Hahella sp. HNIBRBA332: one gene and its partners. The protein of the gene in region 1 interacts with the protein of each later gene in a pairwise test. Links are inferred from orthologs where the notes say so. Each region holds a gene or a part of one and is shown on either strand. Other genes may lie near its edges. The genes, in order: grxD, O5O45_RS02755 and O5O45_RS01430.

What was found.
Region 2: the proteins of grxD (region 1) and O5O45_RS02755 interact in binary tests that used the Escherichia coli proteins (3 or more experiments, as listed by UniProt). The link is inferred for Hahella sp. HNIBRBA332 from one-to-one orthologs.
Region 3: the proteins of grxD (region 1) and O5O45_RS01430 interact in binary tests that used the Escherichia coli proteins (3 or more experiments, as listed by UniProt). The link is inferred for Hahella sp. HNIBRBA332 from one-to-one orthologs.

What each region holds. Positions count from the first base shown.
Region 1 is NZ_CP132203.1:3,969,365-3,978,953, reverse strand. The notes cover bases 5,160-7,996. They hold grxD (Grx4 family monothiol glutaredoxin), read left to right. Parts: upstream 5,160-6,336; coding sequence 6,337-6,657; downstream 6,658-7,996. Other genes in these bases: O5O45_RS17535 (DUF1631 domain-containing protein), read right to left, coding at 7,515-7,996; O5O45_RS17540 (TonB C-terminal domain-containing protein), read right to left, coding at 6,696-7,412; O5O45_RS17550 (aspartate aminotransferase family protein), read right to left, coding at 5,160-5,984. Also shown: biofilm-associated metzincin protease Mep72, read right to left, coding at 1-1,321; biofilm-associated metzincin protease inhibitor BamI, read right to left, coding at 1,349-2,104; O5O45_RS17560 (ABC transporter ATP-binding protein), read right to left, coding at 2,727-3,779; argF (ornithine carbamoyltransferase), read right to left, coding at 3,781-4,695; more of O5O45_RS17550, read right to left, coding at 4,788-5,159; more of O5O45_RS17535, read right to left, coding at 7,997-9,589. UniProt on the Escherichia coli protein: Monothiol glutaredoxin involved in the biogenesis of iron-sulfur clusters.
Region 2 is NZ_CP132203.1:555,403-564,999, reverse strand. The notes cover bases 237-3,081. They hold O5O45_RS02755 (BolA family protein), read right to left. Parts: upstream 1,905-3,081; coding sequence 1,569-1,904; downstream 237-1,568. Other genes in these bases: O5O45_RS02750 (hypothetical protein), read right to left, coding at 2,022-3,081; O5O45_RS02760 (L-threonylcarbamoyladenylate synthase), read right to left, coding at 955-1,572; O5O45_RS02765 (hypothetical protein), read left to right, coding at 304-918. Also shown: sbcB (exodeoxyribonuclease I), read right to left, coding at 1-130; more of O5O45_RS02750, read right to left, coding at 3,082-3,959; O5O45_RS02745 (hypothetical protein), read right to left, coding at 4,288-4,431; O5O45_RS02740 (response regulator transcription factor), read left to right, coding at 4,768-5,454; O5O45_RS02735 (FecR domain-containing protein), read left to right, coding at 5,515-7,095; O5O45_RS02730 (CHASE2 domain-containing protein), read left to right, coding at 7,186-9,597. UniProt on the Escherichia coli protein: Transcriptional regulator that plays an important role in general stress response. Has many effects on cell morphology, cell growth and cell division. Acts by regulating the transcription of many genes, including dacA (PBP-5), dacC (PBP-6), ampC and mreB.
Region 3 is NZ_CP132203.1:277,404-286,902, reverse strand. What follows is about bases 5,067-7,813. They hold O5O45_RS01430 (BolA family protein), read right to left. Parts: upstream 6,688-7,813; coding sequence 6,445-6,687; downstream 5,067-6,444. Other genes in these bases: O5O45_RS01420 (MlaC/ttg2D family ABC transporter substrate-binding protein), read right to left, coding at 7,155-7,808; O5O45_RS01425 (STAS domain-containing protein), read right to left, coding at 6,823-7,155; murA (UDP-N-acetylglucosamine 1-carboxyvinyltransferase), read right to left, coding at 5,156-6,418; hisG (ATP phosphoribosyltransferase), read right to left, coding at 5,067-5,126. Outside these bases: O5O45_RS01465 (Z-ring associated ZapG family protein), read left to right, coding at 1-72; O5O45_RS01460 (Nif3-like dinuclear metal center hexameric protein), read right to left, coding at 99-860; O5O45_RS01455 (S1C family serine protease), read left to right, coding at 927-2,015; hisC (histidinol-phosphate transaminase), read right to left, coding at 2,023-3,114; hisD (histidinol dehydrogenase), read right to left, coding at 3,119-4,414; more of hisG, read right to left, coding at 4,491-5,066; outer membrane lipid asymmetry maintenance protein MlaD, read right to left, coding at 7,890-8,339; lipid asymmetry maintenance ABC transporter permease subunit MlaE, read right to left, coding at 8,341-9,120; O5O45_RS01405 (ATP-binding cassette domain-containing protein), read right to left, coding at 9,092-9,499. UniProt on the Escherichia coli protein: Involved in cell resistance against acid stress.

The DNA of each region.
Region 1 (9,589 bases):
CGTCAACCAGCATGTCTACGCCAGCGCTGGCGCCGTAAATCAACATGCCTACGTCACGGATTGAGCCTTTGGCGTCCAGCGTAAAGGTGCGTTCATACTTGGACATTTCGCTGCTGGTGAAAGAGGCGCGGGAGAGGTACTGATAGTGCGTGCCGCTGTCATCGGATATTTTAAATACAACGCGCATATTCTCACGGCTGCCGTTTTCACCCAGGCCGAGCTTGGCGGTTAACTTGTATTCAACGCCAGCTTTCAGTTTGCCTGTTAATTTCTGGTAAGCGCCAGAGTAATAGGCTGAGCGATTGGTAATTTCCAGAATATAGTCGCGGCCGCAGTCTTTCTTAAGGTAAGCCTGCCCCAGATCGCCAGCATTGCTGTAGCTTGTCCAGCTGGACAGCTCATTGAAGTCGCCGTCTTCTACCAGGTTGTCGTTCAACTCCGGCTTGCTGCATACGGTAGTGTCGTCGCCGTTGTCTCCATTATCGCCGCCGTCATCTCCGCCATTATCATCCCCGCCGTTGTCGTCGCCATCTCCACCGTCGTCGATCTTGGTGGGGAAGAATGCTGCGATCTGATCGCCAATCTTACGCAGGTTTTGCGCCGCATCGGCGCCGTTGCTCTGTCCGGCGCTGACGCCGCAAGCCTGACCTTCGCATTTATTGATGTCAGGGTTGGAGATCATCTGCAGCTGGTTACGGGTGTTGTAAGCGTGTGGGTAGGCCATGATCGTACTGAATGAGCCGTACACGCCGTGGCCGCGGGCCCATGACCAGATGCCGCCTTGCGAGTTTTGAACGTAGGAATGGCCAAGGCTCATGTTATGGCCAAGTTCGTGTGTGAAAGTGCTGTATCCGCAATCTACGCCGACCAGACTGAAACCGGCTGACGCGGCGTTGCTGTAAAGCTGCCCTGAGCTGGCGTTTCCTGGTGGAACATAACCGATACCGCACACATAGCCGCCATTCATGGGTTCGCGCAGGTTGATCAGGGTTACCAGATCGGCGCCATACTTCTGACGCAGTGAGGCAACAGTGCTATTGCGACTGAAGGAATCTAAGTTGGAGCTGTTTACATAAACATAGTTTGAGTTGATCTTTTCCGAGCCGACAAGGCGCAGACGCATATCAACATTACTGTTCTCGTAGGCTTGGTTGCTGTACTCGATATAAGACGCAATACGGGCGTCGATATCGCGACCGTTGGAGGTCTGTGTCGCTTGGTCAATGTACAAAACCAGTACGTCTACGGTGTTCTTCGCATGCGCGGAGCCAGCTCCGACGCTGGCGGCGAACATGAGGGCGGCGGCTTTACTAAAATTCATTATAGTTTTCCTTTTTTCATTTATATTTTATGAGTTGCTTTGAGGCTGCTCGGGCGTGGGTAGATCCAGAGGTGGAATCGGCACGCCGTCTTCAGTTGGGGTGATCCGGCTGTTTATTTCGCCTTCGTCGGTAAGGGTGACCTGTCCGGTGTCGTTATTGATGACAGCGGAATAAGTGCCGGTGCGGGTGGCGATGACTACATGCGTGTCCATCTCTCCGCGGGTGATGATAACGTTATCTGTCGGAGCGCCGCCGACCAGCGGGCCTTTCCAGACTTCTATGGTGTCCAGCTGATTGTGAGTGGAAGTGATTTCCGCAAGCAGCGATTCATTTCTTTGCGGGATGGGCAGTTCCAACTGCCTTCCCACGCGCAGCTTATCCAGCGCTTCCATATTGGCGTGCATCCTTTTGGCGGGGATGCCGTTCACAACAATATCTTCAGCTTCCCCTGGAGCGCTCCACATAGACATGACTTCGTTGGAGTCGTTAGCGTCCAGCTCATCATTTACAGGTTCAGGCGGAGGTCCGTCAGCGGAAAAGTCCGCATCAGCCTGCGTCGCTGTGTTAGCGGGGGGCTGTGACGTCGTGGTCCTAGATTGGGCGTCAAGCGGCGCTGGAGGGTTGAGTGCGGCGTTAGCGGGGGCCGCGCCTCCAGGTTGAGCTTCATTGGAAGCGGCTGGCGTGTCGGGGCTTGGCTTGGGGCCGTCGGAATAGCGAAGTATCCCCACGACCGACGCCAAGGCGACCAGACCGGCTGCGCCCAGGATCATTGGCTTCTTCATTTGCGTTCCTTTCTGACTGTGTTTGGAATAGAACAGTTAACATTCCGCTCACATTCATCCATAAACGAGCGATCTTACCGGGCGGTCCGAAAATTTAGCCAAATGACGTCAACGCCTCAATCGTGCAAATGGGCATTGGACTAATGGCTTACTCTTGCTTGTCTACTTGGTCAGGTTTTTGGAGGGTGTAAATATTGGGGGTTTAGGATGAGTGGATTTAGGTGATGTGAAAATAAGGAGTTAGGCCTTTTTGCTTACCATTTGTTACATAAGGCGACACTTCTCTAACAGACACGAAGACGGGAGAAATTCATAATTCGTTTCGTAAGGGATGACTCTTTGAGGTTGTAGTTCTATCGAACTTTCCTTGTTTCATTGTGGGGCTATTTTGGCCCCTCTTTTTTTGCCCGCCTTCCAGACTTCAGACTTCAGACTTCAGACTTCAGACTTCAGACTTCAGACTTCAGACTTCAGACTTCAGACTTCAGACTTCAGACTTCAGACTTCAGACTTCAGACTTCAGACTTCAGACTTCAGACTTCAGACTTCAGACTTCAGACTTCAGACTTCAGACTTCAGACTTCAGACTTCAGACTTCAGACTTCAGAGCTGAACTGCGCCTTTATTTTTTAAACGCGATCAAATGCTCGGCCTTCAGGCGGATGGCGACTTCCGCATCAACAGGAAAGTCCTGGTGGCTGGGCGTCAGTGCTTCCAGTTTGCGCCCCGAGCTGAGTAGGAGCCGATAGAGTGTCGAGGAGCCAGCGAATATCTTGTCGATAATCTTGGCTTTCTGAGGGGAGGTGTCGTCGAATACCAAATCGTCAGGACGGATCAATACTTCAACGGCCTGCTGCGGATTCCAGGGGTAAGCCCTGTTGCCGCGAATGACGCCAAGTTCAGTTTCAACGCTGTCATGGGTGGTCAATACGCCAGGTAATAAGGCTCCGCGGCCGATAAAGTTGGCGACAAAGCGGTTGGCGGGTTCGTGATACAGATTATAGGGCGTATCCCACTGCTGTAAGCCTCCTCCATGCAAAATGCCAACATGATCAGCCATGGCAAAGGCTTCGTTTTGGTCGTGGGTCACTAAAATAGCTGTAATGTCCCGCTTTTTGAGTATTTCCCTGACGTCCAGACTGAGGCGCGAACGAAGCTCCGCATCCAGATTGGAGAAGGGTTCATCCATTAGCAGCAGCACTGGATCTGGCGCAAGCGCGCGAGCCAGGGCGACACGTTGCTGCTGGCCTCCTGAAAGTTGATGAGGATAAGCATTGGCGTAAGCTGTCATGCCGGTAAGCTCCAGCATGTCTCTCAGCTTGGCGTCCGCCTCCGTCGCGGAACGGTTGTGCAGGCCAAACTTGATATTCGCCGCGACGCTTAGATGAGGGAATAGCGCATAATCCTGGAACACCATGCCGACTTGGCGTTTCTCCGTCGGTACGGTGGTGGATGGCGTAGAAACCGGCGCGCCGTTTACTCTCACTTCTCCTGCAAAGACGGGCTGAAAGCCCGCCAGTACACGTAGAACTGTTGTCTTGCCACAGCCGCTGGGGCCAAGCAAACTGGCTATTTCGCCTTTGTTCAGCTGAAAAGACAGGTGAGATACGACTGCCTGGTCACCATAGCCGCAGCTAAGGTCTTTTGCCTCCAGCAGGGGGGCGCTCGCTACCATGTTAAACCTGCTTGCCGTAGAGCAGGAATTCCATGAGAGCCTTTTGCGCATGCAAGCGGTTCTCCGCTTCGTCCCAGACGACGGAGCGTTGGTCGTCCAGCATGTCTGTGCTGATTTCCTCGCCTCGGTGTGCGGGCAAGCAGTGCATGAACAGCGCATCAGGCGCGGCTTTATTCATTAAGTCAGGGGAAACCTGGAATTTGGCGAAGGCTTTTTCCCGCTCCGCCTGTTCTTGCTCTTGACCCATGGAGGCCCATACGTCTGTAACGACCAAATGGGCGCCTGCGACGGCGTCAGACGGGTCACGGAATATCTTCACCCTGTCCGCGTTCTGTTCTACTAACGACTGCATTGGCTCATAACCCTGGGGGCAGGCGACCGCCAGCTCAAATCCGAATTGGCGCGCTGCATTGATGTATGAGTTGCACATATTGTTGCCATCGCCAATCCAGGCGACTTTCTTGCCACGGATGGAGCCTCTATGTTCGATATAGGTTTGTATATCGGCGAGAAGTTGGCAGGGGTGGTAGTCGTCAGTCAGCGCATTGATAACTGGCGCAGAGGAATACTTGGCGAACAGCTCAAGCTTGCTGTGCTCAAAGGTGCGGATCATGATGATGTCCACCATGCGCGACAGAACGCGTGCACTGTCCTCAATGGGTTCTCCGCGCCCCAGTTGTGTATCGCGAGGAGAAAGAAATATGGCTGAACCGCCAAGCTGCGCCGCTCCCGCCTCAAAAGAGACGCGAGTCCGGGTGGAGGACTTCTCAAAAATCATTCCCAGAACCTGACCTTGCATCGGTGTATAGGCCTGCTTGCTTTTATGCTTGGCTTTCAGCTGGATGGCCCGCTCAATCAGATAATCCAGTTCAGCCGGGGAAAAGTCACACAATGTCAGAAAATGTCTGATGCTCATGGTGCGTTACTCGCCATTTCAGTAGGTTTAAGACAAATATAGAAGGAATGAAAGACGACGGCAGTCGCCTTTCAGTATGCACGGCTATAAACCTACCTTGGTTTTTTTCGATCGTCCGCAGCGTAGAGCTTGATCAGTCGCACCAGTGTCGTTACTAGATGTTCGGCTTCAACGTCCGTCATAGTCAATGCTGGCAACAGCCGGATTACGCGATCAGACGTGACATTAATCAGCAGTCCCACTGTTTGCGCCAGGGGAACTAATTCGGGGCAGGACTCAGTCATTTCTATGCCGATCATCAGACCCTTGCCGCGGATATCCTTGATATATTCGGCTCCGCCCAACTCCTGCTTTAGTTTGCTGAGGATTTGTTCGCCGAGAGTGCGGGCCCTTTCGGCCAAATTGTTGCTTTGAATCGTCTTGATGACCGCCATCGCCGCCGCGCAAGCTAGTGGGTTGCCGCCGAACGTAGAGCCGTGCGAACCGGGATGAAACACCTCGGAGGCGACGCCTTTGGCCAGGCAGGCGCCAATAGGTACGCCATTGCCCAGGCCTTTGGCGGTTGTTACGACGTCAGGGGCGATACCGTAGTCTTGATAAGCGAAGTAAGCGCCAGTGCGGCCATTGCCGGTTTGCACTTCATCCAGCATCAACAGCCAGCCTTTGGAGTCACACAGCTTTCTCACGGCATGGAGATATTCTACTGGGGCGATGTTAACGCCTCCTTCACCCTGAATAGGCTCCATTAGCACCGCGACGATATTATTGTTTGCGCGGGCGATATTCTCCAGGGTTCTCATATCGTTGTATGGCGCTCTGACAAAGCCCGACACCAGCGGCTCAAACCCTGCCTGCACTTTACGATTGCCAGTTGCGCTCAGAGTGGCGAGGGTGCGGCCGTGGAATGAGTTATCCATGACGATGATTGAAGGCGATTCAATACCTTTCTTTTTACCGTATAGACGGGCTAACTTGATGGCGGCTTCATTGGCTTCGGCGCCAGAGTTGCAAAAGAAGACACTGTCCATACCGGCGACTTGACACAATAGATCGCCCAGTTGTTGCTGTAGAGGAACCTGATAAAGATTGGAGCAGTGCAAAAGCTTCTTGGATTGGCTGCAAACTGCTTCGGAAACGGCAGGGTGCGCATGACCCAGCCCACATACGGCGATGCCGGTTACTGAGTCAAAATAGCGGTTGCCTTGAGTATCGTATAACCAGCAACCTTCTCCATGCGTAAAGGCGATGGGCAGTCTGCCATAAGTATTCATCAGGGTTGGACCGGCCATTTTCTTCGTCCTCTTATATACAACCTTAAACTCTATATATGGTTGAAAACCCTATATAACGCAAAAAGGCAGCCCCGGCTGCCTGTTCCAACAGCTATAGTATAGATAATTGTTACACATGGCAACGAAGCCCAGGGAGGCCCTGATCTGGCTCAAATTTTCTGGTTAAGAGGGGGATGAATTGTCCCTGAAGAGGCGATTTTTTTCGCGTATACTTCCACTCCAGAAAGGGCGAAGCACCTTATTTTTAGCGCACTATGTCGATGTCTGTTTAAATCGACATCGCCAGCGCTTAAAAACATAGTAAAATAGTCAACCAATCACTCAATGACTGTTATTAAAGGTTAGGTTTATGGATGTCATCGAAGTTATCAAAGAGCAATTGACCAGCAACCCTGTCATTCTTTTTATGAAGGGGTCGCCCAATGCTCCTCAGTGCGGATTCTCCGCTCGGACTGTTCAGGCGTTGATGGCCTGCGGTGAGAAATTTGCTTATGTGAATATTCTGGAGCATCCAGAAATTCGCGAAGCGTTGAAAACCTACTCTAACTGGCCGACTTATCCTCAGCTTTATATTAAAGGCGAGCTGGTTGGCGGATGCGATATCGTCACTGAGCTATACGAATCTGGCGAATTGCAAGGAATGGTGAAGGGCGCTGCCGTCACAGAGTAATCATTTCGAATATGCGGTTTTGGTCCTGCAGCTATAGCTTAGCTGGCAGGGGTGTACAGGATCTGAACCAGATAACTGTAACCAAATACGCTGTCTGTAGAAGGTGGGCGTTGATAGGGGTTGGCGGCGTATGCGCTGCGAATCGCCGCAGCGTCCAGCTTCTCGTCCCCGCTACTTCTCTCAACTTCCGCTTTAACTAACATTCCTGTTTCTTGAAATTGCAACTTGAGTACGACCATACGGGGCTCTGTAAGGTCGCTATATTCATATTGATTATTGTATAGACGATTTTGCGCCAAGTGGCGAACGAGATAGGGCCAGAATGTCGAATGTGTTGATGGTTGGCTTTTTAATAGCTCCAAGATGGATGCGTCCATTTCATATGCTTTGCTTTCCGACGTATTAGACCTCTTATCATTGGGCGGCGGCTCCCCCTTAAACAGGTCGCTTACCCAGCTCAAGTTGGTGCGATTTGCATTACTGCGAGGTATTCCCGAGAAAGTATCTTGTTGCTTGCCTTTCCATGGAAGTGTGTCGTCGACAATGTCCTTTGGCGCATCGGTTTGTATCGGCTCGCTTTGGGTTTGAGTTTCTAGGGAGCTGGGCGCTCGTACGCTGAGGGTGACTGTAATTGTTGAATTTTCTTTTTGTGGAAGCTGGATAGAAAATAGTAGAAGCAGTATGCCTGCGTGAGCAAGGATGGAGAAGAAGATAGCGTTGGCGGTGAGCCCGCCGTTAAATTCACTGTCAGACATAAAATATATAGGACTTGAGGTCTGCAGTGAATTTAACTTAATTCATGATCCGGTAGAAATGAGTTTCCGTCAGTTATGTGAAGCGGGTAGTCCTATTCCGCTTCACGCTGCTTTGCCTGACATCTTTCTCAGGTTGCCGATAACGGCGTCCATCGCCCTGTCAAACAGAAGGCCTTCTTCCAGCGCTTTGATACGTCCTTTGCGAAATTCGTGCGCCAGCTCGCCTCGGGTTTTCTCGACGACTTTCAAACCTAAACGGTTAACGAAAATGTAGGTGTCGGAGTCCTCGATTTTTGTGGATAGTTTGCATCTGAAGCGAGTTCCATTAACCAGGGAAAACTCGATCCAGGCTCCACTCTCCATTTCATCTACCTTGGCTAGATATTCAGCCAACGCGGCGTCCTCGTATTCGCTCTGCCGTTCTACTGCTGTTTTCGCAGCGGGAGTGAGCTTTTGTTCTATAACTGCCGCGACAGGTACGGGCGGCTTGGGTGCGTCATTCTGTGCGCTGGTTATAGATTGTTGCTTGAAGGTTTCTGTCAGCGCTTTTTTCAGTTCTCCCAGCATGTGCTCAAGTTTGGCGGAGTTGTAGGAGACTTCTTTTAAGCCGGCTTTGAGGTTTTTTAGTAGCTGGGGAACAACTTTGACCCAGCGCTGCCTGGCTTCAACTTCGGCATGTGGCTGTAAGCACCAAGTCAGTTCGTCCACCACTTTTGTGCACTGATTCAAGCGATGCTCCGTGTCCTCTTTCAAGTAGGCCAGGAACATGACGCGGCTCCATCCGCCGCGAAGCAGCTCAACAGCGACGGGGGGGAGAGGCTGTGCCGCGATTTTTTCACTGAGAATCTGCTCTACCACTTGATGGGCTTTGTGAGACTTGACGCGGCCTATTTCCGCTTCTTTGGTTCGCTGCTCAACCAGTTTCGCCTTGCGTTCTTCGCGGCTTAAATATTGAGAGAACTCTTGGTATATCTCTTCGAAAAGCTCGCTTTCACCGTTGAACTCTTCAAGGATGCGTTGAACGGCGCGATGAATTTGTTCGTAGAGCTTGTCGCGTTTTTTCTCTGATGCATCGCTCCAGCCAATACCTGCTTTCGCCAGCGCGTTTAACAGCTTGCGAGCCGGGTGGGATGGCTTGCTGAAGAAGCTTTTATCTCTGATCGCGACTTTTAGAATGGGAATTTGCAGGCGGCTAATAAGAACCTGAATTGGAGCCGACAAGTTGTAATCATCAAGGATAAACTCGAAGAGCATGGAGACCAGGTTGATGAGATCCTCATCTACTTGGTCGAGCGCTGTCGCCTTGCCTGACTTCTGGCTTTCTTCGGTCAGCAGCCCTTGTACCGCTGAGCGCAGATCTAACGCTACGACTGGCCCTTCCGCCAGATTCTCAGTGCGAACGCTGTGCTGCAAACGAGATAGGATTGAAAGTAAGTCTGCATCTGCAATGAATTGCACATTTCCTGGGGGGGGCGCTTGACGTCCGCCGGCTCCAGCGTTTGCGCCTTGTTGCTGCTCAGAGCCTGGAGGTGTGCTTCTCAGAGCGGATAACAGCTCCTGCACTTGGCTAAAGACGTCGCCTGCACTGTCATAACTGTTAGCGTCGCTTTGCGCTTCCAAAGGGCGTGCGGAGACGTCGGAAGTTGACCGGGGAGTGACGCGGGATTTTTTGGCTGTGTATTTCAGGTTGGGCATTACGCCGGCCTGAATCAAAATTTTGTTGGCTTCCTCAAGGCACTCGACCAGGTTGCCCATTACATAGCGGTCGAATTGCTTGTAAACGATCAGCTTCTCTTTTATTTCGATATCAAGGCCGATACAGGCGTCAGAAAATGCCTTGCAGATGTGCTCTGGATCTAATGGATTTACCGCATTTTCTTCATTGGTTTCGCCATACACACTGGATACGCGTGTCTGAAACTGCAATAGTGAGCCGGAGAAGTTAGCTCTTGCTTTGCTGATCATGCTGTTAATCGCGACGGACTCTTCCAAGGCGTCGTTCTGCACTAAGCTCAGTACGTCCACATCAACATTGTCGGACAATGTTTCACTGGATTTGTTTTGAGAGGGCGGCTGATTGAACAGTCGTGCGAGTTCCTGCTGGAAGTGGTTTTCTATCCCCTTCCTCTTTATACGGATTTCACGCATGGCTTCGAAATAGCGATTCTGCTCATTGT
Region 2 (9,597 bases), 3.4 Mb from region 1 along the record:
ACATCACCAGCGGCTCTTCGATGGGGTTGAGATCCAAGTCCGTGCGCACGCCCGCAAACTGAGAGGGCCTGTCTCTGCGGGGATCTGCGCCCCAGGTCTCGAAATCGTACCAATAAAAGGTGTCAGCCATTTAACTACTCTGAGTCGTCAATCAGGCGCCCATGTTAGCCAATAGCGCTCCGTTCGTCATGTTGGATTCCCGGCCGAATGCTGGCACAGCATTTGAATATGTTTGAAATAAGTCAGGTATATGCGCTTTCCAATGCCGGAAAAAACGCACTCAGAGATAACAAGGTAGCCGTCATGGGTTTAATTCGCACTTTATTTGAATACGGAAATCAGGCGTACGAAGGCCTGAAACAGCCCACCGCCGCCCAGCAGACAAAGGCCGACGCGGCCATGGACAATCATCCTGAACCAGGAACCGTGACCCTGTCCGGTCAGCCGCAGGAACAAAGCTCCCGCCCCCGGGTCATGATCAAAGAGTTTCAGCAAGGTGTCGGGCAAGATACTGCCTTTGTGCAACAGACGCTCAGGCAAAAGCTTGCCGAGTATGGCGTCACCAGTGTGCGCGGACAGGTTCGCCTGGGTCGCAACGAGACCGGCGCGCTGGAAATTTCAGGCGCAATTCCAACGGAAGCCAAGCAGAAGATTGAAGCGGATATCAACCGCAACCCGGATATCAAGCAAACGTTCGTGCGCCTGAGTAATCAGAAGCCCGCATTGGATTACGTTCAGAACGTGATGCGCCTGCAGAATGCATACGGGGGCGACAACTCGCTGTTCAGCTCGCTGCTTTCCTCCAATCCGCAGAATAACTCCCTGCAGGACATCGTGCAGCGCTTTCACAAAATGGGGTCCGCCGCCGCGGAGATGACCGCAAATTCCGGCGCCGCCTTCTCCATCTCGATCAGTTGATGCGCGCCGCCGCTGAGAATCCGGCGGCGCATTCATTCAGAAGCCGGAAATATCGCCCGCGCCTTCCCTCAGGATCACCGGCGTATCGTCGGTCAGATCCACAACGGAAGTGGGCTCCATGCCGCAGAAACCGCCATCAATGATCAAGTCCACCGCATGCTCCAGCATCTGGCGAATCTCATAAGGATCGGTCATCGGCATGTCTTCGCCGGGCATGATCAGTGTAGAGCTCATCAGCGGCTCGCCCAGCTCCTCCAGCAGCGCCTGCGCAATGCGGTTATCAGGCACCCTGATGCCAATCTGACGCCGTTTCGGATGCAACAGCCTGCGCGGCACCTCCGAAGTCGCCGTTAAAATAAAGGTATAGGCGCCGGGGGTGTGGTTTTTCAATAGACGATAAGTACTGTTATCCACCTTGGCGTATGTGGAGATATCGCTTAAATCCCGGCACACCAGCGTGAAATTATGCTTATCATCCAGGCGACGAATGCCTTTGATGCGGTCCGCAGCGCTTTTATCGCCGATGGCGCACCCCAGCGCATAACCGGAATCCGTGGGATAAACAATAACGCCGCCGCTGTGAATGATTTCCACCGCCTGACGAACCAGACGGGCCTGTGGGTTATCCTGATGGATCTGGAAGAACTGGCTCATTGACCGCCCGACTCCGTTTTGGCTTTTTTGCTGCCGCCCATGCAATTGGGCGAATCCGGGGCCTGGCCTTTCTCCAGCCATTCCTGTGGGGTGAACGTGTGCAGCGCCAGCGCGTGAATGCCCTGTTGCATCAGCTCGCCCAGCACCGCATACACCTTCTGGTGCCGTTGCACGGAGCGCATATCCGTAAACTGCGGCGTCACCAACACCACCTTGAAATGGGTTTCCGAATTGGGAGGGACGCTGTGCATATGGCTTTCATTGATCACCTCCAAGTGCGTCGGAGTGAAAGCCTCTTTTAACTTATTCTCAACAGAGATTTGGATTTTCATATTTTATTCAGCAGATAGGATTAGATAGCAAGCCGCCGCGACGGGCCCCGTCGCGGCGTAGATAATGACTACACTATAAACCACTCCGCCGCATTCGACGAGCGGAGCGGCCACCGCTTACCTCACTGTGACGTCGGCCACTACCGGATAGGGCTCCGCGCGATTGGCCGCATAGTCCCGCATCCACACTTTAAAGATATACTTTCCCGGCGCCACGACACTCCCTGTGCCGGAACGTCCATCCCAGTCGATCGCGACGTGATGTTCGCCAATCAGAGGCTCCCGATACAGCTCCCGCACTAAGGAGCCGCCCCGCGCCTCGTAGACGTACACGGTGGTCAGAGCGCCTTCATTGAGATCGAACTCCAGTCGCGTCTTGTCATTGGATTGGTCACCGTTGGGGGTGATCACGTCCGGCGTAACGCTGATATTGGCCCATTGCGGAGCGACCGTGTCCACAATCACCCGCAACTCCCCATTCACACTGATTCCCTGCGTGTCCGTAGCCGACAGCGCAATCACATAACGATCATCCGCAACTGTAACCCCACTGAAATCACGCCCATCCCACAGCTTATTCAGCGAAACGCCGCTGCCTTGTTGACGAAACAGCTCCACTCCATCGCGGTTCTGATAGCTGAGCGTCCAATCAAGACTTTTGTTGAAGCTTGCTTTAAGCGTGACGTTATCGCGCCGTCCATCGCCGTCCGGACCAAATTCCGCATAGTTGGACTCATAGCTCAACAACTGCGGCGGTTCCGAGTCCGATACGGTGTTCACGCTGAAATACACTTCCGCCGGAGCCGCCGCCACGCCGTCCACATCCACGCCAGTAATCAAGAAGCGGTAGGAGCCGTCCGGGGTCACCACGCCGTTGTGGTCCAGTCCGTCCCATGTTAAATCGAAGATTTCCCCATTACCGCGAAACAGGTTCACGGGTTCATTCTCCGACGTGAGAACGGAAGCCTCCCATTGCAGCGGGGCGGTAAAATCGGCGCGCACCCTCAACGTATCGTTGGCGCCGTCTCCATTCGGACTGAAGGGAGAGGGCTTGGCGGTCGCGTTCTTGATCGCCGCCAAGCCCTGCATCCCCCGCGCCACGATAATCTCAAAATTCCCACTGCGATTATCGTCCCAGGCGACGAATATGTCGCCGGACGCATTGACCGCCACCTTGGTCACCAGAGACCCCAGTTCGCTGGGAGATATATTAGCGGCGGGTGAGAAGGTCAGGGCTCTATCAGTGGAGAAAGCGAACATCGCTTCGTAGTTGCCCGGCGTCGTATCCTGCCAAACGACATACAGCACGCCTTCGGCATCCGTGGCCAGATCCGGGCCGATTGAGGCCCCCGGGTTGCGGCTGATGTTGCCGGGCGGCGCAAAATGCTGTCCGCCATCCTCAGAGCGCGCCACATAGATCTCCGCCTCATTATTGATCTGCTCACTCCAACCGATATAAACATTACTGCCCGCATCCGCCGCCAGCGACACTGAAGAAGACACCGCACTGCTAGCGGAAATACTAACCGGCTGAGAAAAACTGCGCCCACCGTTCCTGGAGTACATGTGATAGACATTCTGCGCATTGGTCCAGGCTACATGGATACGCCGATCCCCGCCCGCCGTCATGCGTACGCTGGAGACAAAGTTGGCTTTAATCTTGGCGACCTGCTGAAAGCTGACGCCGCCATCCGCGCTCTGGGTCACTATCACCTCTTCCGTCCCGGTGTCTGTCCAGGCCACATAGATCACGTTAGCCGAATCCACCAGAATATCCGCCCGCACGGAAGCGCTGTCATCTCCAGACAGACTGACGGCCGAGGTAAAGGTCTTGCCGCCGTCTTCCGAACGCACGTAAAGGATCGTAGAGGCGCCGTACAGGGTATCCTGCCAAACCACATGCACGTGACCGCGGGAGTCCACCGCCACGTCCGGCGCGCTGGACTGCCCAGAGGGCGACGACAGCTGCTTCGGCGGCGTGTAGTTTTCACCTTTGTCGCGAGAGCGCGCGAACATCACTTCCTTCACGCCGGAACTGTTATCGTCCCAGGTCACAAAGAGATTATCGCCTTGAGCCACCAAGCTGGGGTTAAAACTTAAACCCTCTGAATAGGACAGATTCACAGGCGGGTAAAAATTGATCTCCGCCCGGGTCGGAAAAACAAAGGCCGTCAACAACGCAAAAAGGGCCACACCCAAATGAAGTTTACATCCTGTTTCTCGCTTAAAAGTCCTTATTACTTTCATTTTCCTTCTCCACAGCGATCATTGCGATCACCGCTATTTCCTTATATTCGCCGTCCATCCCTTTGTCAGGGCGTCGCGAAGGGAGAACTGCACACTTCGCTTATACGCGTAAGATCCTGACCTCAGATCCCTGCGATCACAGCCCCTCGCCTTTGGACGGTTCCATTTCCTGCTTGAACGCCTGACACCGCTGCGCACGCTCCGGCGTGGAGTGCTGGGCCCATCCCGCTGATTGGTCCACGCCTTGGCAGGAGTTTCGGGAGAGCCGCAGCGCCATCATATAACCAACCCCGCCGCCAGGACCATGGCCAAGTCCGACAGATGTCTGCGCACAGGCATTATTACAGTGAGTTTTGGGTCGCCCCGAAGCATTGGAAGACGGGGCGCGATGCAAAAAGTAGCTTGTTGTTACATTTTTAAATTGCTCACAAAAACCATTTAAGTTGAAGTAGACATTGCCCTAGTCCGGCTTTTCACAAGGTTTGCTGTCTGTCGAAAAAGTCGCTGAATCAGGTGCGGTTCAACTCGCTCCGCACATTTTTCGGCAAAAGTTAGCGAGATTGGTGGTTTACTGCCAAACTTAGATATACATCAAACAGTTAGACGAACGCAGACTATGAAAATCGGACTTCTAGAAGACGACCAGAATCTGGCGGACCAGCTATTGCTAAATCTGCGGAACTCAGATTTCCAATGCCGCCACTACAATACGGGGAAAGATTTTTTATTCGCCGTCACCCATGACAGCTTCGATTTGCTCATCATGGACTGGCAATTGCCGGATATGGACGGCATCGACATCCTCCGCAAAGTGCGGCAGCAGCAGGAATGGCCGATCCCGGTGTTGTTCCTGACTCAGCGCGAAGCGGAGGAAGATATTATTGAGGCGCTTGAGGCCGGCGCCGACGATTACATGGTGAAGCCGGCGCGGCCCGGCGAACTCATCGCCCGGCTCAAGGCGCTGAGCCGGAGAAACCGCACGGAGGAAACCGATGCCGAAGAAGCCAGTTATGGCCCCTTCAGCATCAACCACAAGAAACGGACCATTCAACTGAACGGCGAGCCGCTGACGTTGACGGACAAAGACTTCGATCTGACGACGTTTCTGTTCGAAAACAAAGGCCGCCTGCTGTCGCGCAAGTACCTGCTGGAAAGGGTCTGGGGCGTCAGCAGCGACATCAATACCCGCACCGTGGACACTCACATGAGCCGTCTGCGGCGAAAACTGGGAATCAAACCGGAAAACGGATTTCGCATTAAGACCATTTACCAGCACGGTTATCGGCTGGAGGAAGTGGAATAGGCCGCATTGTCCGGTCATCGCGGCCAACAATTGACGATACTGTGAATATTGGGAGGCTGATTGAAACAGAGCAAACGCCACCTGTTGTGGTTCTGGTTCCTGTGTTGGTTCTCCTACGCCGGGTTCGCCCAAGAGCCCGACAAGATGGAGTGGACCTACACCACCCGACCCAATGACAGCCTGCAAAGCATCGGTGAGCGCTTCCTTGCGCCCAATCGCGGCTGGGACGCGCTCATGCGCTATAACAGCCTCAACGACGCCTGGTCGCTGACGCCCGGCACGCAACTCAGAATTCCCGTCGCCTGGCTGCGCCACTATCCACAGTCCGCCTCTTTACTCAATCTGCGCGGCAAAGTGTGGCTGCGTAAGGCGCACACTTCTCACTATGTGCTGGCGACGTCGGAAGCCAAACTCGAAATCGGCGATGAAATCAAAACCGATGAAGGCTCCGCGCTGGTTGGATTCGCAGACGGCAGCGAGCTGACGGTATCCCGCCAATCCATTGTGATCTTCAATACCCTGACCCATTACGGCGACACCGGCATGGTGGATACGAGACTGCGTCTGCTGCGCGGCAAAATGCAGCAGAAAGTGACGCCGCGCAGAGGCCCCGCCTCCCGCTATGAAGTCTCCACGCCCTCCGCCGTCGCGGCGGTGCGCGGCACAGCTTTCCGTCTGCGGGCGACCGCCGACGTCACAGTGGCGGAAGTCACGGAGGGTATAGTGGAAGTCTCTAACGCCACCGCCTCCCGCAAACTTTACAAGGGGCAAGGCGCCACGATTGGCTCAGGCTCCTCCTTCTCTGAAATCCAGTTGCCGGAAGCGCCGGAAGTGTCGGCCTCGGCGGTGTACAACGCCGTTCCGGTGACGTTGAGCTGGGTCCCGGTAACCAATGCGACAGCATACGTTATCGAAGTATTTAAAGGCGACGGGAAGGAACTACCGGTTTTTTCCCAGCAAATTGACGCTCCTCTGGTTGAGCTACCCGATCTGGGCAATGGCGACTACCGCTTATTGCTGCGGGCGGTGGACCCGGGAGGATTGGAAGGCGTGGATACGGAAGTGCGCTTCAAAGTGGAGCAAAAGGCGGAGCCGGCGCAGCTGATTACGCCGCTGACCGGGGCGTTGCTGCGAGAACCGCGCCCCGTGTTCCGCTGGCGACTGGACACGCCAACCCAGATGTCCAGCCTTGAAATCTCTACCGATCCCCAATTCACCGCCCTCTACACCCGCACCCCCTTCTCTTCCATCTCCAGCGCCCAAGCCGAACGCAACCTGAATGCAGGCGAATATTTCTGGCGTATCGCCACACTGGCTGGCGGCGACGATTTTTCCTATAGCGAGCAGCGGAGATTCACCATCCTGGGAAAGCTTGACGACACCCACGTCATAGCAGTGAATTATTTTGACGAAAAAGCGAAAGTGTTCTGGAAAAGCGTGCCTAATGCAGACCGGTATATACTTCAATTGGCGGAAGACGAGTTTTTCAGTCGGGTCATTGAAGAGCAACAGGTGGAGAAAACCTCCGCCAACCTCCGTCTGACGCCGGAAAAGACATACTGGATTCGCATCAGACCGGTTGCAGGACCGCTCTATTCGTCGAACTTCGGCGCGATCCAGGCGGTCAGAATAGAGCCGTAGGCTCCGCCAGCCCCGTTATCCGCATGAGGCGTATCGGGCGCAATCTACGTCAGGATTAGTTTACTCACAACAATAAAGGGCCCTTATGGGATGATCCCAGGCAAACCTGATGCGCAGCCCAACCCGCCTTCCAAGCGGGACAATGCTCCCCAAGTCCGCCACAGCCGCGGCTTTCCCGTCACCGAGCGTTATCTCTTCGCCGCCATTCTGGTGGGTCTCTGTTTCCTGTTGATATCCAGCGGCTGGATGCAGCGACTGGATTACCTGTTTTATGATTTCTGTCTCAAGGTGCGCCCACTCAGCACCAGCACCACCAGCGTCATCGTCGCCATTGATGAAAAAAGCCTGTTGGAATACGGCCGCTGGCCCTGGCCGCGAGACCGTCACGCCACCCTGATCAAACGCCTGCGCAATTCCGGCGCCCGCGCGGTGGCGTTCGACCTGCTGCTGTCAGAAAACAGTTCTCCTGAGGCTGACCAGGAATTCGCTCAAGCCATGGCGGAGGCCGGCAAGGTGTTTCTGCCTCTGCACATCGATCACGTCGGCAATACCGGCCACCTCACCGAAATTTTGCCCATCGCGCAGTTTATCGACACCGCAGAAGGCCTGGGACACGCTCAAATGGAATTGGACGCCGACGGCATCGCGCGGGGGTTATATCTGTATCAGGGCCTGGGAGACAGTCATTGGCCAAGTCTGGCGCTATCGGTATACCAGAATCTGTATCCCGAAGAGCGCCAACAGAAAGAAGAGCAGGATAACGGCGGCGCCTTCAACGTCCGCGAGCAGTATCGCCTGATCCCCTTTATCGGAGCGCCAGGCAGCTTCCCAACGCTGTCCTACAGTGAGGTCATGCATGGAGAGCTTCCACCGGACTACTTCCAGAACCGGGTCGTATTTGTTGGCGCCACCGCCGCTGGTCTGGGCGACTTTCTGCCGACGCCGGTGTCGGGCGCCTCCACCAGCATGGCGGGGGTGGAAGTGCACGCCAATGTCTTTGAAGGGCTGGTGCGCAAAAACATGCATCGCCTGATTTCTCCCACCTGGCAATACCTGCTGTCACTCAGTCTGGTGCTGATCGCCGCCCTGGTGTACCCGCGCGTCTCGCCGGAGAAAAACCTGCCGTTAACTCTCGCCCTGGCGTTATCAGTGTTAGTGTTCAGTTATCTGTTGCTGCTGCTGGACCACCAATGGTATCCGCCAGCGGCGGTCGTGCTCTCCCTGGTGTTCGCCTACCCTTTCTGGAGCTGGCGACGCCTGAGCCGCCTCAATCAGTTTCTGAATCAGGAATTGAAGCGACTGGAGGAAGAGCCGCGCCTGCAACAGGGCGATATCTATGACTCTCCGCAGCAGTGGGCGCAACAAGTCACCCGCCTGCTTAAGCCCGCTCTGTGGGAGTTTCGCGAAATCGCTCCAGGAGGACAGCAGCGTATCGATATCAACGCCGACGCAGGCATGATGGAGATCCTTCTTCCCGTATCCGACGCTGTCGGCAAAATGGCCTTATACATGCGCTTCGAAGATCATCCGGACCAGCTCCAGCAGACCGCCGACTATCTGCAACGTCTGTATCCCCGGCTGATGCAGAAAACCACCCGTCGCCAACCTTCCAGCGAACTTATCGACCGCCGCATCTCCCAGGTGCGCTTCGCCATCGCCGCCATCCGCGACATGCGCAAGTTCGTATCCGAAACTATCGCCAACATGCCAGACGGCGTGCTGGTGGGCGATGAGGTCGGCCGTATTTTGTATTTGAATGAACACGCCAGCCGCTGGTTGAGCGCCAATGCGACCGCCAACGCTTATATCGCCGAATGCATGCCTATCGCCAATAAGTTTACGCCGGCGCTATGGGATTCCGTGGTGCGTAAAGTGCTGGTGGAAGGCGAAGCGCAATCCATGGAACTGCACACTCGCAACACTGCGGTCCTGATCTCACTGGCGCCCATGCGTTTCACCCATTTGAACGCCAACGGCATTATCGTCAATTTCTCCGACATCACGCCAATACACGAAGCCCAGCAAAAACGTCTGGAAACCATTCACTTCATATCTCACGATCTACGCGCACCGCTGGCCTCGCAGCTGGCGTTGCTGGACACCCTGAGCGCAGCGCTGCCTGACGCCAAACTGGCGTCCAAGATCGACGCCGCCCGCGAATTGACGCAAAAAAGCCTGGGTATGGCGGAAGCCTTCCTGCAACTGGCGCGGGTGGAAGCGGCGGATCACATTCATTTTTACGATTGCGAGCTGCTGGACATCGTGGATAACGCGGTGGACTCCATCTCCCCCAGCGCCCTCACCCGCGGCATTGCAGTGCAGGTGTACTGCGAAGAGGATTCATTGCCCATCAGAGCCAATGCGGACCTGTTGGAGCGAGCCCTGGTCAACCTGTTACAGAACGCGGTCAAATTTACGCCGCAGAATCACAGCATTGAACTGAAGCTGGAGAAAGCTGACGCCAGCACCTTAATCCACTTACGCGACCAGGGGCCGGGCATC
Region 3 (9,499 bases), 3.7 Mb from region 1 along the record:
TCAGAGGATTATGGGTTCGAAAGCCGCTCGCATAACCCACCAGAAGCCGCTTCTGAAAGCGAGAAATATTAATTCCGCTTCCATGCGCGATAATCCGGTTAAGCCGGGTTATCGCCATCGAAGAATCTCACTTCCACGTCGACACTGTCAGCAAGCGCTTTACCAAGCGCCTGCACGCCATAACGCTCTGTAGCATGATGCCCCGCCGCAACATATACAATGCCCTGCTCGCGCGCGCTGTGCACAGTCTGCTCCGAAATTTCGCCACTCAAATAAACGTCCACCCCCAAACTTACTGCCTGGTCAATAAAACCTTGCGCTCCGCCAGTACACCAGGCGACAGTGCTGACCACTCGGCCAGGGTCGCCGCCAACAATCATAGGCGTGCGCTGCAATCGGTTAGCAAGGTGTTCGGACAGGTCGCTGACTGACATCGGCTGAGGCAATGCACCTTGCCACAACAGTCCTTCCACATCCCCTGCTTTGACCCTGCTTTCAACAGAAAAGCCCAGGTGCGTAGCCAAAGCGGCGTTATTGCCATAGTCTGGGTGAATGTCCAGCGGAAGATGGTAGGCGATCAGGTTAATGTCGTGCTGTAAAAGTTTGGCGATACGTCTGCGCTTCATACCAACAATAGCCGCGCTCTCGCCCTTCCAGAAATAACCGTGGTGCACCAGCACCGCATCAACGCCTTGCTCAATCGCGGCGTCCAACAACTGCTCGCTGGCCGTAACGCCGCACAGAATCTTGCGAACGCTCGTGCGTCCTTCCACCTGCAAACCGTTAGGACAGTAGTCCCTGACCCGGTCCGGTTGTAACCAGTTGTTCAGCAGTGTCATTATTGTTGAGATATCAGTCATGGCCTACTCCTCCATCGTTGCAGTTATGTTAACATTCCGCGCCAGTGCCGCCAAAGAACGAGAAAAATGAGACAGTTAGCAGCCTATGGAATCGCCGTGGCAATTGGTTTGTTAGCCGCCGGCGCTTATCTCTTTTTTATGAAGCATCCGACGCTACAACCCCAACCGGCATTGACTTCATTCGCCGACGCCGTTGAGCACACGCTGCCTTCCGTCGTCAATATCTACAGCGAAGAACCCAATCCTGCGCTGTCCGATGCTATTTGGAACAATCCTTTATTTTCCAATTATTCCAAAAATATTACGCCACCCGAGCCCACGCTAAGCAGACTCGGTTCCGGCGTCATTATTGATAAACAAGGCCACATCCTGACCAATTACCATGTAGTCAAGTCCACGGAACTGATTAAGATCATGCTGTCTGATGGCCGGGAGACTCCCGCAGAAATCGTAGGCTTGGACAGCGAAGCAGACCTCGCCGTACTAAAGCCCAAACAGGACGGACTTCAGCCAATTCCGGTCAGCCAATCTCAACCCAGAGTGGGAGATATCGTACTGGCGATCGGCAACCCGTTTGGCGTCGGCCAAGCCGTGACGCAAGGCATCATAAGCGGCTTAGGACGATCTAACCTGGGACTGGCCACCTATGAAAACTACATTCAGACAGATGTCGCCATCAACCCGGGGAATTCTGGCGGCGCCCTAATTAACGCCAAGGGCGAACTGGTTGGTATCGTCACCGCAGTGTTCTCAACCACTGGTGGTTATCAGGGTATCAGCTTCGCCATTCCTGCGCAGTCAGCCATGGCGATAGCTCAGGACTTAATCCAGTACGGGCGTGTGATTCGAGGATATTTAGGGGTGGAAATGCATGAGCTGGCTCGTCATGAGGCGGATTTTTTTGGTCTTACGGATACCAATGGATTACTGATAACAGGAGTCCAACCAGACAGCCCAGGCAATAAAGCAGGGTTGGAAGCTGGCGATGTGCTTTTGATGATCAACGACATGCCAATGAGGACGTCACAACAGGCTAGAGACTTTGTTTCACACAACAAACCTGGGGATCAGATTAAGCTTACTGTGTTCAGGCGTGGCCAGTCTGTAAATCTAACCGCCACCTTACAACAGCGCGCAGGCAATGAAGGGGATTAACCGGAGGTTACCCCCTTACCGCCTCCAAAGCCTCTAACAGCACTTTCAGCATAGCCTCATTTTCTTCACGGCTCCCAACCGTTAAACGCAGACATCCGGCGAGCTTGGGATGGCCGCCATCCAGCAACTTAATCAAAACACCGCGTTTTTTCATTTCGTTGCAGACAGACTTGGCCGACAGGTCGACACGCACCAAAATAAAGTTCGCCTCACTAGGATAGACTGTCACGCCTGCCACATCGCCAAGATGGGCGCTTAACCAGCTACGCTGCTCCCGCAACGCTTCTGTTTGCTTCACGAACTCGGGAAAATGCCGGATAGCGGTCAACACAGCGTTTTGCGTCAGACAGTTAATGTTGTATGGAAGGCGCACTTTATTCAGTTGTTCAATCCATTCCTGCGCGCCAAACAGCATACCGAAACGCAACCCTGCCAACCCAACCTTCGAGAACGTACGCATCACCACAACATTGTCGTATTCGCTGATCCAGGTCATATAGTCTGCATCGGTAAAAGCCGTGTACGCCTCATCGATCACCACCAACCCAGGGCTTGCGGCAACAATCTGGCGCAGCGTTTCATCATCAAACAGGTTGCCTGTCGGATTATTAGGTTGAGCAATGAAAACCAGTGCAGGCTGATGACGTTTGATCGCGTCCAGCGTCGTCTGAGCGTCTATCTGGAAGTCATCATCCAACGGAACGCCCACATATTCAGCGCCGATGAATGTCGCAATCATCTTATACATGACAAAGCTGGGCTCAACGGAGAGTATTGTCCGTCCAGGTCCGGCTACCGCCATCGCGAGAATCTGGATGATTTCGTCCGAGCCGTTGCCAAACAGCATATCCACAGAAGCAGGCAAGCTATAGAGCCCCCTTAACGCCGCCCTGATGGGGCCAGCATCAGGATCTGGATAGCGGTTAATGGCCGCATCGCGCAAATCCGCGCCTAATTCAGCCTTTAATGCAGCGGGGAAGTCGAAAGGATTTTCCATTGCATCCAATTTGATCAGGCCTGTAGCATCCGCAACGTGATAGGCGGAAAGCGCCTGAACTTCAGGGCGCACCCACCGGGTAATTCTGTCTTTAACGGACATAAACCTATTCCTCTACTATGCGATACTCTGCGGATCGAGCATGGGCGGTCAGCCCTTCGCCACGCGCGAGCACCGAAGCAATGCGCCCGGCGTCAGAGGCTCCGCGACTGGAAAAATTGATCAATGATGAACGCTTCTGGAAATCATATACCCCCAAAGGGCTCGAGAAGCGTGCGGTTCCAGAGGTCGGCAACACATGGTTCGGTCCCGCGCAATAGTCTCCCAAAGCTTCCGCCGTATAACGCCCCATAAATATGGCGCCGGCATGCCTGATATCAGGTAACAACGCATCAGGATCAGCAACCGACAGCTCCAAGTGTTCAGGCGCGATAAGGTTAACCACCTCAACTGCGTCTTTAAGATCTGCGACCTTAATAAAAGCGCCTCGCTCTTTTAAAGACACGGAAATAATATCTTTACGTTCCATACCCGGCAGCAGCTTCTCGATTGAGGCTTTCACCGCAGACAGGCAGGCCGCGTCAGAAGAAATGAGGATCGCCTGCGCATCCTGATCGTGCTCCGCCTGCGAGAACAGGTCCATAGCGATCCAATCCGGATCCGTGCCGCCATCGCAGACCACGCAGATTTCCGAAGGGCCGGCAATCATGTCGATGCCAACAGTTCCGAACACCATACGCTTGGCCATCGCCACGTAAATATTGCCGGGACCGACAATTTTATCGACCTTGGGAATTGTTTCCGTGCCATAAGCCAGGGCCGCCACGGCTTGGGCGCCACCGACGGTAAATACCCGATCGACGCCCGCCACCGCCGCTGCGGCAAGCACCAACTCATTCACTTCGCCACGCGGCGTCGGCACAGTCATGATAATGGAGCCGACCCCCGCCACTTTCGCGGGAATCGCGTTCATAAGCACTGAAGAGGGATAAGCGGCCTTGCCGCCCGGGACATAAATGCCAACGCGATCCAAGGGAACAACCTGCTGCCCCAAGACGGTTCCATCTTCCTCCTTATAGATCCAGGAGGGTTGAACCTGCCTCTCATGGTAACGACGGATACGCTCGGCGGCGCTTTCCAGCGCGCTTTTCAATTCAGGACTAATAGAGGCGAGAGCCTGTTGCATGCGATGATGCGGAATTTCCAGAGCGCTCATTGACGTTGCATTCATATGATCAAAGCGATTTGTATATTCCAACACCGCTTCATCACCGCGAGCGCGCACATCTTTCAACACGCCCTCCACAACGCGGTTCACTTCCGCGCTGTCGTCTTCCTGAAAAGCCAGCAAAGCTTCCAGTTGCGACTTAAAATCCGCCTGACTGCTATCTAACTCACGCATATCTGCAGTTCGCCTCATTCGCTACTTCATTAGTATTCGCCCACAACACCCTCTGCTCAAGCAAGGGCGCATAAAATCATTCTGCGCCCACCGCCTGCGCCAGCTTGTCGAGTATTGGCTGTAAACTGGCGTGTTTCATTTTCATGGAGGCGCTGTTGGCAATCAGCCTGGAGCTGATGTCGCATATTTTCTCGCGCGGCTCTAAGCCGTTGGCCACAAGGGTATTGCCCGTATCGACAATATCTACAATTTCATCCGCCAGCCCCATCAGCGGCGCCAATTCCATACCGCCATACAACTTAATGATGTCAGCCTGGATGCCTTTGCCTGCGTAGTAACGCTTGGCGATATTGACGAACTTGGTCGCCACTTTGATACGCCCCGATTTAGGCGCCGCGCCTTTCATCGCCGCCGTCATCAGACGACAGGTGGCGATTTTGAGGTCCAGCGGCTCATAAAGGCCATCATAGCCGTGCTCCATCAGCACATCCTTACCTGCGACCCCCAAATCCGCCACACCATGCTGTACGTATGTTGGGACGTCTGTGGCGCGCAACACAACCAGCCGCACATGGGGCTGGTTGGTGGTGAAGATCAGTTTACGGCTTTTCTTGATATCGTCTTCTGGCTCAATACCGGCCGCCGCCAACAGCGGCAGGGTATCTTCCAGGATACGCCCCTTGGACAGGGCAATGGTGATGATCGCACTCATTACAGGATTCCGGATATTGGTGAATTGCTTCAGCCCGGCAGCCGACGAATCTTCGCGCCTAATAACTGCATTTTTTCTTCAATACACTCATAACCACGGTCAATATGGTAAATGCGGTCTACAAGGGTATCCCCTTCCGCCACCAATCCAGCGATCACCAAGCTGGCGGAAGCGCGCAAGTCTGTCGCCATTACCGGAGCGCCGGTCAAAGACTCTACTCCCTCCACGATAGCAGTATTGCCTTCCAGCTTAATCTTCGCCCCCATGCGGCGCAGTTCCTGCACGTGCATGAAGCGGTTTTCAAATACGGTTTCAACGATAGCTCCCGTACCTTCCGCCACGGTATTCATGGCGACGAACTGCGCCTGCATATCAGTTGGGAAAGCAGGGTAAGGAGCCGTGCGCAGGTTGACAGCTTTCGGCCGGGCTCCTTTCATATCCAGCTCTATCCAGTCTGGACCTGTGCTGATATGTGCGCCGGCTTCATCCAGCTTCAACAGAACCGCTTCCAAGATGTCTTCGCGAGTGTCTTTTACTCTGACCCGACCACGAGTCGCCGCGGCGGCGACCAAATAAGTCCCGGTCTCCACTCGATCCGGCAATACGTTGTAGCGGCAGCCATGTAGTCGTTCAACGCCGTTAATTTCAATCGTAGAAGAGCCATGACCACGAATATCCGCGCCCATTGCAATCAAACACTCAGCCAAGTCTATGACTTCCGGTTCACGCGCGGCGTTTTCAATTACCGTCTTACCATCCGCCAGCGTCGCCGCCATCAAGAGGTTTTCTGTACCGGTTACCGTCACAGTGTCCATGTATATATGCGCGCCTTTCAAGCGACCATTGATTTTTGCTTTGATATAGCCGCCTTCGACCAGAATATCGGCGCCCATGGCCTCCAAACCGCGGATATGCAGATCAACGGGTCTGCTGCCGATAGCGCAACCGCCCGGCAATGAAACTTCCGCCTCGCCAAAGTGAGCCAGCATTGGCCCCAGCACCAGAATGGATGCCCGCATGGTCTTTACCAGCTCATAGGGCGCAGTCAAATGTTTGATAGTATTGGCGTGCACTTCCACACACATTTTTTCGTCGATCATCAGCTCAACGCCCATGCGGCCCAACAGCTCAATCATGGTGGTGATGTCGTTAAGATGCGGCAGGTTGCCGATAGTGACGGGCTCATCCGCCAGCAACGTCGCAGCAAGGATGGGTAATGCGGAGTTCTTCGCACCGGAGATACGAATCTCCCCATTAAGCGGTTTGCTACCGCCGATCAATAATTTGTCCATTAAACTTACCTGGGTTGGAAAACGAATTATTTATTCGCGGCGGCCCACTCATCGGGAGTGTATGTTTTGATAGAAACAGCGTGTACGGTGCCGTCAGCGATCAGATCATGGATGCAGCTGTACACCGCTTGCTGTTTTTTGACGGGAGTAAGGCCGGCGAAACGTTCGCCGACGGCAACAACCTGATAATGATAGCCATCACCTTCTACACGGACTTCACAGTCGGACAGCTTTTCTTGCAAAATTTCTTGCAATGCTTCGGGTTGCATGCGCCCACTCCTCGTTATTCGTTGGCTGAACTAAACGAGGCATTTTAACCCAAGCAGGGGCTGGGCCCAAGTTATGGATTGGAAACAATTTGCAGCGACAGCCGCAAATTGCTTAACTGGAGGGATATTTACAAGTCAGTCTGGCGCGTCCGCCAGCGGCAAAACAGTTTCAACGCCGCTAACACGCGCAATATCAAACATCTTGCCGGACAGCCCTGACACACTGACGTTTAGCTCTTTGGCCTCCGCCGCCGCAACCAATCGCAGCAATAACGATATCAATACGCTTTGCGCATTCTCAACGAGAGACACATCTATGCGCAGCGGCGAAGAGGCGTCTGTCGTCCGTACAGAGTTTTCGCCCTCAGCCAATAAGTCAGTCACGCAGGAGAGATCAACCGCTCCAGAAATGCTCAGCACCGTTTCTCTGGATTGCTCATCCCTGGTGCAGGTCAATCTTGCCGACATTACTTCGCCTCGCTAGTCAGTTCATCTTCTTCGATCCGACTGGACCAGCTATCTACAACTTTGGTGATGTCGCCATTATGCACGTTAACTTGCTGCTCAAAGCGGTCCTTGAATGCAAGGCCTATATTCACGCCATTTACGATGACATTCTCCAGCAACCATTTATTGTCGCGATTTCTATACATCGAATAGATAACCGGATACTTGTTGCCAGATGCAGAGATCACTTCCAAATCCACACTTGCACGCCCCTCATCTCTTGGATTGATGGTGGCAGTCAATACGTTGACTTTAAACTCGCCACTCTCCACCAGCGCTTTGCCGTATGCGTCAAACAAGCTCTTTTTGAACACTCCAACAAACTTTTCTTTCAGCTCATCACTGGCTTCTCTGCGATATCGCCCCATTACCCGTGCGGCAATGCGGTCAAAATCAACCAGATTTTCAAGCGCATCTTGCATCACGCCATAAAATTTTTGTGGATTCTCGTAATAAGTCTGCTTTTCGGATTGCAGCTTGGTAACCAGCATTTTAGTGCTGTCCTGCACCACGCCAAAAACGTCTTGCTGTGCGTTGGCCTGCGCCACAACAGCAAACGCCATCATCGCCATGACTGCAAACACACTCCCAATATTCTTCACTGTTAACATCATGTAAATTGCCTAACTGTTTCTTTGCCTGACTAGCACTAACCAAAATTCACGACTTTATTTTGAATTCAGAGATACAGCGACCTACTTGCTGGTCGCAAAGTCGCTTATCAGCTTCTCTAAATTTAGCGCGCCCTGCGTACTATAAAAGAAGTCTCCGTCCTTTAGGGCTTCCTCGTCCCCACCAATAGAGACATTAATATACTTTTCCCCCAAGAGGCCTGCGGTACTGATAACTGCGACACTGTCCGCACTCAGATAGTTCACATCCGCATCAATATCCATTTCCACAACAGCCTTGGACGACTTGGGATCCAATGCAATACTGTTGACGCGCCCGATAGTGACGCCGGACAAGGACACTTTACCCCGCACCCTCAACCCACCCACATCAGTAAATTCCGCATATAACTTGTAGGTATCCTGCGTAGGACTCAGCGACAACCCGCTCACTTCAAGCGCCAATAAGAACAACGCCCCAATGCCGGCGACGATGAACGCCCCTACAGATATCTCCAGCGTACGAATCCGCATATTAAAAATCTCCAAACATTACGGCGGTCAAAATAAAATCCAGTCCCAGCACCGCTAACGATGAGTAAACAACTGTTTTGGTGGTCGCAGAGCTGATGCCTTCAGAAGTAGGTACCGAATCATATCCCTGAAAAACGGCGATCCAGGTACACACGACGCCGAACACAATGCTCTTGATAATCCCGTTGAGAATGTCATCGGAGAAGTCCACAGACGCCTGCATATTGCTCCAGAACGACCCCTCATAAACGCCGAGCCATTCCACCCCCACCATTTTACCGCCCCAGACGCCCACAACGCTAAATATCATGGCCAACAAGGGCATAGCGATAAATCCAGCTAGAAGCCGCGGGGCAATAATCTGCCGCAACGGGTCGACCCCCATCATCTCCAGACTGGATAATTGCTCCGTCGCCTTCATTAACCCAATTTCAGCTGTCAGCGCAGAACCGGCGCGTCCGGCGAATAATAACGCCGTCACTACCGGCCCCAATTCACGCACCAGCGTCAAGGCGATCATCTGGCCAATAGCCTGCTCTGAACCATAGTCCACTAGAATGTTGTAACCTTGTAGGCCAAGCACCATGCCTATAAACAGACCACTGACGACAATAATCACCAGCGATAGGACGCCGACGGAGTAAAGCTGTTTGAGTACTAGCGGCAAACCTTTCATGCGTGGAGCGCCCAGTAACGACCCCACCAAAAAAATTCCCGCCCGACCTAAGGCGCCGAGCGAAAGCAGGCCATTTCTACCAAGCCTTTGCAGAAAATCCAGCATCCTGGTCTCCCCGTAATAAATCCTCCGCATAATCTGTCGCGGGAAAATGGAAAGGCACCGGCCCATCCGGCAATCCATTGAGGAACTGCTTAACAAAAGCATTCCCGCTGGAGCGCAACTCCTGAGGACTTCCCTGCCCCATCACCTTACCGTCGGCGACTATGCACAGATGGTCGGTAATACTCAATGACTCCTGAATATCATGAGACACCACCACGCTGGTCAGCCCCAAAGCATCATTAAGCAAGCGGATCAACTGGACGATAACGCCCATAGCGATAGGATCCTGACCTGTGAAAGGCTCATCATACATCACCATTTCCGGGTCCATAGAGATAGCCCGCGCCAACGCCACACGACGCGCCATGCCGCCGGACAG